Regions from separate parts of the Psychrobacter sp. NPDC064578 genome, predicted to be linked through region 1. Evidence: predicted binding sites of a transcription regulator. Region 1 holds the regulator's gene; the other holds the start of a gene.
The links. The regulator PhoB, encoded in region 1, activates phosphate uptake and scavenging genes when phosphate is short. The targets are predictions, from matches to a motif close to TGTCATNAANCTGTCATAA.
Positions count from the first base shown of each region.

Region 2: ACI2JM_RS08335 (porin) is a predicted target of PhoB. The motif match lies at 2,768-2,786, and genes of this name have one in related genera.

Region 1 is NZ_JBJDPI010000012.1:53,109-57,149, forward strand. Features, by position in the region: gene ACI2JM_RS13035 (DUF1287 domain-containing protein) at 1-603, shown strand, start outside; gene asd (archaetidylserine decarboxylase) at 892-1,728, opposite strand; gene dtd (D-aminoacyl-tRNA deacylase) at 1,841-2,296, shown strand; gene phoB (phosphate regulon transcriptional regulator PhoB) at 2,453-3,157, shown strand; gene phoR (phosphate regulon sensor histidine kinase PhoR) at 3,238-4,041, shown strand, end outside.
Region 2 is NZ_JBJDPI010000006.1:31,204-35,244, reverse strand. Features, by position in the region: gene ACI2JM_RS08340 (CTP synthase) at 1-1,353, opposite strand, end outside; gene ACI2JM_RS08335 (porin) at 1,548-2,630, opposite strand; gene ACI2JM_RS08330 (malate synthase G) at 3,364-4,041, opposite strand, start outside.

The sequences.
Region 1 (4,041 bases):
AGAGTCACTGGCACTTATAAGGTTTTTGCTAAATCGCTCGTCTTTGTTAGCCTATTAACTTTGGCGCAACTAACGCAGGCCGCCGCACCTATTAGTAATGGTGATAAACTGGCGCACGATGCCAAAAAACAGATCGGTATTACCACCAGCTATGATCCTGCTTACCGCAAGTTGGATTTTCCGCGTGGCGATGTACCGATAGAAACTGGCGTCTGTACCGATGTCATTATTCGCGCTTATCGCTTGCAAAATATAGATCTACAGCAATTAGTCAACCATGATATGAAGTCAAATTGGTCGGCTTATCCAAAGACTTGGGGGCTCAAATCAACCGATAAGAATATCGATCATCGCCGAGTGCCCAATCTTGAAGTGTTTTTTGCGCGTCACGCAAAGACATTATCGACGACTGATAAAGCCAGTTTTCAAGCAGGCGATGTAGTGACGTGGCGACTACCGAATGGTAATTTGCCGCATACAGGTATCGTCTCCGATAAAGTCGCTGCGGATGGTACACCGCTGATTATTCACAATATCGGACGCGGTACGCAAGAAGAAAACATCTTATTTGCTTATCCTATTCTCAAGCACTTTCGTTATTAACTACTTTTTTTATTAACTAGGGTGTGTCATCAATTAGATTGTGAGGCTTAAAATGAGAAAAATTGTAGATAAACAAGGAAGAAATTGTCGTTAATATGAACATATTGACAAAATTTCTGACGATGTTTAGCAAAATTTAGCCATTTTAAGACCACTAAATGTATTCATGTGCTAATTGATGACACGCCCTAATATGTTGCGATAAGATAATTACCCACAATAAAAGGCTCAGTTCAGCATAAATTAGGATGCTGAACTGAGCTTTTTTTAATTCATTAAATCGCTTGTCTAAGGAGTGTTAGCGACACCCAATAACTGTCCCATTTTTACCACACTATCGGCTTGCATACTATCTTGCCAATCTGCTTTTGCGCCTTTTGGTAGAATGACAATTGCGGTTGAGCCTAAATAAAAACGCCCCAACTCATCGCCTTTTTCAAAGCTCATATTGTGCTCAGCTTCTTGAATATCATCAGTGCGGGAAATTTTACCAGTTGCCACCGTTTCGATACCAGCGACAATTATCGCCCCAACCATCACCACCGCTGCTTTGCCATATGCTGTATCAAACAGACAAACCAAGCGTTCATTACGCGCAAATAAGTCCGGCACGTTCGCCGCCGTAGTATTGTTGACCGAAAACAGCGTGCCCGGTACATAACGGGTTTTGGTTAGAGTACCGGCGAAGGGCATATGTACACGGTGATAGTTACTGGGCGCAAGATAAACCGTCGCAAAACTGCCATCCGCAAAATAGCGGCCATCTTCGCTGTCAGCAAGCAGTTGACCAACGTCATAATAGCGACCTTTTGCTTGGAGCAATTTATGGTCGTCAATTTGACCCAACTGCGAGATAATACCATCGGCAGGACTGACGATACCATGAGGCGTCATGTCGATAGGGCGCGCGTCTTCTTTTAGCTCACGAGTAAAAAAATCATTAAAGCTCTCATAGGCGTTGAGACTTTGGCGCTCATACTCGTCCAAGCTGACGTTGTAGGCTTTAGCAAAGCTACGGATAAACGTGCGTTTAACATAAGGATGGCGGCTAGCGGCTAGACGCCCAGCAACTTTACTCAGTTGCTGCTGCGGGACAAACTGTTGTAAAGTAGTGAATACATTCATAATGAGGCTACCAAAATAGGGTGTGATGTAATAATTAATAAGCAAGAGAATGGCCGTATTTTATCATGGACGGCGTATTATTGTATGGGCATAATTGGTAAGGAATCTATAAATGAAAGCACTTATACAGCGCGTACGCCATGCTAGTGTCACCGTCGATGCGCAGTGTGTTGGTACGATTGAGCAAGGCATATTGGCTTATATTGGTTTAGGGCCTGATGACGACATAACAAGCGCACAGCGAATGGTGGATAAAATCCTCACCTATCGTATTTTTGACAATGATGATGATCCTGCCAAGTACGGCAAACTGGATAAAAATGTCCAGCAAGTTGGTGGCGGACTGTTATTGGTATCACAGTTTACGCTAATGGCAAAAACAGACAAGGGTCGTCGCCCTGACTTTGGTGGTGCGATGGCACCTGATGCGGCGCAAGCGTTGTTTGCGCAATTGGTCGCTTATGCCAACACGCAATATCCAAACGTGGCAACTGGTCAATTTGGTGCCAATATGCAAGTGTCGAGCGTCAATGATGGGCCATTGAATTTCTTGTTAGAAGTAAATTGAGTAAACCAAGCATTAGCCGTCACGAGACTTATGAACCGCTTAAAAGTCGAATGTCATTAAACTGTCATAATTACCCCGTTTAATAGGGAGCAGCAGGCGAGCATTTATCGCCTTTTTTGTCAGCTAAATGTTGTCCTCTAACACTGAGAATGCCGTATGTATAATGAGCAAATTTTGATTGTTGAAGATGAACCTGCGATTCGTGAAATGATCGTCATGACGCTAGAGATGGCGGGATTTGATAGTCTGCAGGCAGCGGATGTATCTGAGGCGCACCAACAAGTGGTCGATCACCGCCCTGCGCTGATTTTGCTAGATTGGATGCTGCCCGGTGATAAAAGTGGCATTGATTTTTGCCGATTACTCAAAAACGATGAGCTACTCGCTGAGATACCAGTCATTATGTTGACAGCTAAAAGTGAAGAGGACAGCAAGGTGCATGGCCTTGATGCTGGTGCTGATGATTATATGACCAAGCCTTTTTCGACACGTGAGTTGATATCCAGAATCAAAGCAGTATTGCGGCGTAGTAACGCGCTCAATAGTGATAAACCTATCGAAATCGGCAATTTGAGCCTTGATCCCAAAAGTCAGCGAGTGACAGCGGCTGGTAAAGTGGTTGATGTCGGGCCTACGGAATATCGATTATTGGCATTTTTTATGAGTCATCCAGAGCGTGCCTATACGCGGACGCAGCTGCTAGACCAAGTATGGGGCGGTAATGTATATATCGAAGATAGAACCATTGATGTGCATATCAAACGTTTGCGGACATTACTACGACCACATCAATGTGATACGTTGATACAGACAGTACGCGGGACAGGCTATCGATTTTCTAGCTTTATTGAACCAATTTAACGGACGGTTTTTATTCGCTATAAAAGCAGTATGTTAATCGTAGCACAGTGAAAAACGGCGAATAGTGATAAGGATGATGGATGAACACCCTAATATCGGCTCAAGGCGACCAACAAAATAAGTCACTGCTAGCAACTCAGCAGAATACAACGGATCAACTCAAAAAAATTAGAAGCGCACTACGCGCATTGCGTGATGCGGTGGTTTTGCTCAATGACGATGATGGGCTTGAATGGTGGAATCAGGCTGCCGAAGATTTAATGTTGTTACAGTTGTCAGATAAAGGTAAGTGCATTTTTGACTTTATTAGTGCGCCTGAATTTCGTCAGTATTATCAGGCGACGACCAACCCTATCGATGGTGCTCAGGATGGTGTGCACATTGTCTCGTGGCGCGCGCCCAAGCGTTATCTAAAGTGTGAGCTCACGCCTTTTGGCGATGAGAAGCTGCTCATCATTTATGATGTGACGCGCTTGCATCATTTAGAAGAGATGCGCCGCGATTTTGTGGCGAATGTCTCGCATGAGTTACGCACACCGTTGACCGTCATGATGGGTTATCTAGAAAATTTTTCGGATCAGCCAGATATGCCGCCGCATTGGAAGCGCGGGTTTGAGCTGATGAGCCAACAGACTGCGCGTATGAATAGAATTGTAAATGACTTATTGCTGTTATCTCGCATCGAAATCGAAGAAACCCATGAGCTCAGCTATATTGATATGACCAAGCTGCTGACCCATGTTTATGATGATGCGCAAGCGTACAATCAAGAATATGGGCATACCATTCACTTGCAAATAGACACTTATGACGGACTGTATGGCTCAGAGATGTATCTAAATAGCGCGCTTTCTAATCTGGTGATTAATGCCATCAAATACACG
Region 2 (4,041 bases), on a different contig from region 1:
AGCAACCAATTCGGCTTGCTGCGCGCCTAGACGCATGGTGCCGCCAAGGTCAGAGTCATCGCTACGAATCTGCAATTCGCCGCGCTCATCTAACCACTCAGTGATGAGACCAATGATAGGCTCTGCCGTTTTGCGATCAAACTCAGAAGAATTGGCATCGATTTTGAGTACATTACGCGCGTACTCAATCACTGCTAGCTGCATACCAAGGCAAATACCTAAATATGGCACGTTGTTTTCACGAGCATAAGTGATGGCTTTTATCTTACCATTGGTACCACGTTCACCAAAACCACCCGGTACTAGGATAGCATCAGCGTTGTGTAGCTGCGCCAATAAGCTGTCATCGTCTTCTAGACGCTCAGCATCAACATAGTCAATTTTGACATCGGCTTTATGAGTGATACCAGCATGCAGCAGTGCTTCGTTGATCGACTTATAAGCATCAGGTAACTCAACGTATTTACCAACCATCGCTACCGTAAGGCTCATTTCAGGATTAAGCTGCGCTTCAACCACTTTGTCCCAATCACTCAAATCTGCTTCTGGTACATCTAAACCAAAACGCTCACAGATCAAATCATCAAGATCCTGCTCATGAAGCGTGCGTGGAATCTGATAAATACTTTGCGCATCTTCACACATAATAACCGCACGCTCTTCCACATTGGTGAACAACGCTATTTTGCGACGGTTGTCTTGCGAGATGTGGTGATCAGAGCGGCAAATCAATATGTCAGGCTGCAAACCGATAGAACGCAGCTCTTTTACTGAATGCTGTGTTGGTTTGGTTTTGGTTTCGCCTGCACTAGCAATGTAAGGAACTAGCGTCAAATGCATCAGCATGGCTCTATTGCGACCAAGCTCTACTTGCATTTGGCGGACGGCTTCCATAAATGGTAGCGATTCGATGTCACCAACGGTACCACCAATCTCAATAATAGCGATATCATAACCTTCACCACTGGCTAAAATTTTACTCTTAATTTCATCAGTGATATGCGGAATAACTTGTACTGTACCACCAAGATATTCACCACGGCGCTCTTTATTTAGCACGTTTTGATAGATACGACCACTAGTAAAGTTATTGCTCTTACTCATTTTTGAATGGCGTAAGAAGCGCTCATAGTAACCCAAATCTAAATCAGTCTCTGCACCATCTTCGGTGACGAATACTTCGCCATGCTGGAATGGGCTCATCGTACCTGGATCGACATTGATGTACGGATCCATCTTGGTCATCGTGACGGTCACGCCACGGGCTTCTAAGACCGCTGCAAGAGAGGCTGCGGTGATACCTTTTCCTAGTGAGGACACTACCCCACCGGTCACAAATATAAACTTGGTCATAGTACTCTGTCGGTAATTGGTAAAGAAGGATTTTACTAAAAATACATCAAAAAATATAGGGCAAAAGCATAAACTCTTTGAAACATTCAAGTTTTAGTACTTAGCTATTATAACGCACTACCCACTCAAAAAGGATATAACAAAAAAACTCACCCCGAAGGATGAGTTTTTATAATCAGATTCTAATGCTTAGATTAGAATTTGTATTCTAGACCAGTACCAACTACGAATACTTCAGCATCGCCTTTTACCTTGGCAAGTATGTCTTTATTAGTAATAGGATCTTTAACACCAGTGTTATACATAGTATTAACGTTATCAGCATTGTTCATACCAGCATAGGCATGCATGATGATATTGTCTTTAAAGAAGTACTTACCGCCAACAACGATCTGATCTGATTCAGCGTTATCAATACCAGCTAGATTGTCAGTCTTGTTGTACTGAGTGTAAATAGAAGCTGGACGTGCAAAGTTAGCTAGCGCCATTTGAGCACTCACAACTAGACCTTTTTCTTTTTCAGAACCAGTAAAGTCATAATCTGCAACCTGATACAAAGCACCGAGTGTTATAGGGGCTGCGATGTATTTTCCTAAGTCTACAGTGGCCGTACCACGGATGATATCACCATTGATGTTTTGGTCTTTGTCATAAGCCACACCAGCAGTGAAGCCTGTACCTTGGTCAAACATCATTGCAACACCGAAGCCCGCATCATTGTTGAAATTATCATCATCAGAGCTATACATAGCATACAATTCTAATGGTAGGTTATTGTATTTTGGTGCAGCCCAGATCACTGAGCTATTAATACGACCACTATCAGCCATATTCAACGCTTCAACAACGTCGTCTTCCATTTCATTCGTACCCATGTTATCCCAATAGCCTTCGTTAACAACAACGTTGTTAATTTTGTCTAGGCTAGATTGGTTTTTACCAACACGGAACTCACCGAATTGCTTGTTATTAATACCTAGGTATGTATCACGGTTAGAGAAAGTATCATTATCACCATCGATGCTTGTGCCATACTCTAATTGATAAATAACATCAGTATTAGCAGTCATGGCTTCAGAGCCTTTGAAACCTAAACGTGAAGAATGAGAGTTGATTTCTATTGTATCTTCATCAAAGTCATTTACATTACCAACTGAATTATATTCAGCATTAACGTAGTCGGCAGCTAAGAATGCTTTACCATAAACAGTTGGTGCTGCATTGGCTGCAGATACAGATAGGGCAGCAACTGCTGTAGCTAAAAGTAGTTTTTTCATGGGGTATCTCCACTTTACAATTTTAGTAATAAGCTAGCTATTATTAGCTGGTGCTCATAATGGTATCGTCACAAATCCTCAAAGATATAATGTGTAACTGGCTACCGAGATTAGTCAGAAACAAGTGTGGCGAAGTTCTATTACAGTAAGATGAAAAAAACAATGACTTACATAACTGGGATTAAAAAGTAACTGCCATGTAATCTTAGGTCTTTATCGCTCCGTTGCGTAACATCCGTTACCAAACTCATACTTCGAATACAAGCATAACAACTTTGACATAATTTGCAACATTTTTTTTAGATTTTTAAACCCAGTATTTGTTGAATGCCATATCTACTATAGAATGTAGGTCATTGTAAAAAAATCCCTATCTGCTCAAATAGATAAAGATACTATTGATTAATATAATTACCAAGAACTTGAAACTAGCGTAATGAATACTCTTTCATTAACAAAAATAAAGCCGTACTTGTTCATTAACAAGTACGGCTAATAAAAAATAATAAATGTGGTTTATGACATACTGACAGTCACAATTGAGATCGGAAAATTACTACAAGAACAGTAAAAAAGGTATTTTCACTGCTCTTGTTTCCAGACTATAACCTTAGTCAATGGCTATCACAGACTTCTTATTAAGTATAAAAGCCAATAACAAGCCTCATTTAGTCATGACAGTATCATAATAGAATGTCAAGTATGCCATATTCTAATATTAACCTGCGCAATATTAGCAGCCTGCTTTTAGATCAAGACGTGCCTGATGCAATAATGGCTCAGTATAACCACTCGGCTGCTCACGACCTTTAAACACTAAGTCACAGGCCGCTTTAAAGGCATAAGAGTGGTCAAAGCTATCTGCCATCGTCTGATAGTCGCTATCGCCTGCATTTTGCTCATCCACCACTTTTGCCATACGCTTCATCGTATCCATCACTTGCTGCTCGCTCACGACATCGTGATGCAACCAGTTGGCAATATGTTGACTTGAAATACGTAAAGTCGCACGGTCTTCCATCAGACCCACATCATTGATATCCGGCACTTTAGAACAACCAACGCCTTGATTTACCCAACGCACAACATATCCTAAGATGCCCTGAGCATTATTGTCTAGCTCTTGCTGTTTCTCTTCATCAGTCCAATTGGTATTTTTTGCTAAAGGAATGGTCAAAATGTCGTCTAAGCTGGCACGCTCACGTGATTTTAGGCTGTCTTGAACATCAGAAACACTCACTTGATGATAGTGCATGCTGTGCAAGGTTGCCCCTGTTGGTGACGGTACCCATGCGGTACTGGCTCCAGACTTAGGATGTGCAGCTTTGGTGTCCATCATCTCTTTCATCTCGTCAGGCTTCGCCCACATGCCTTTACCAATTTGAGCAACACCTTGTAAACCAGTCTCTAA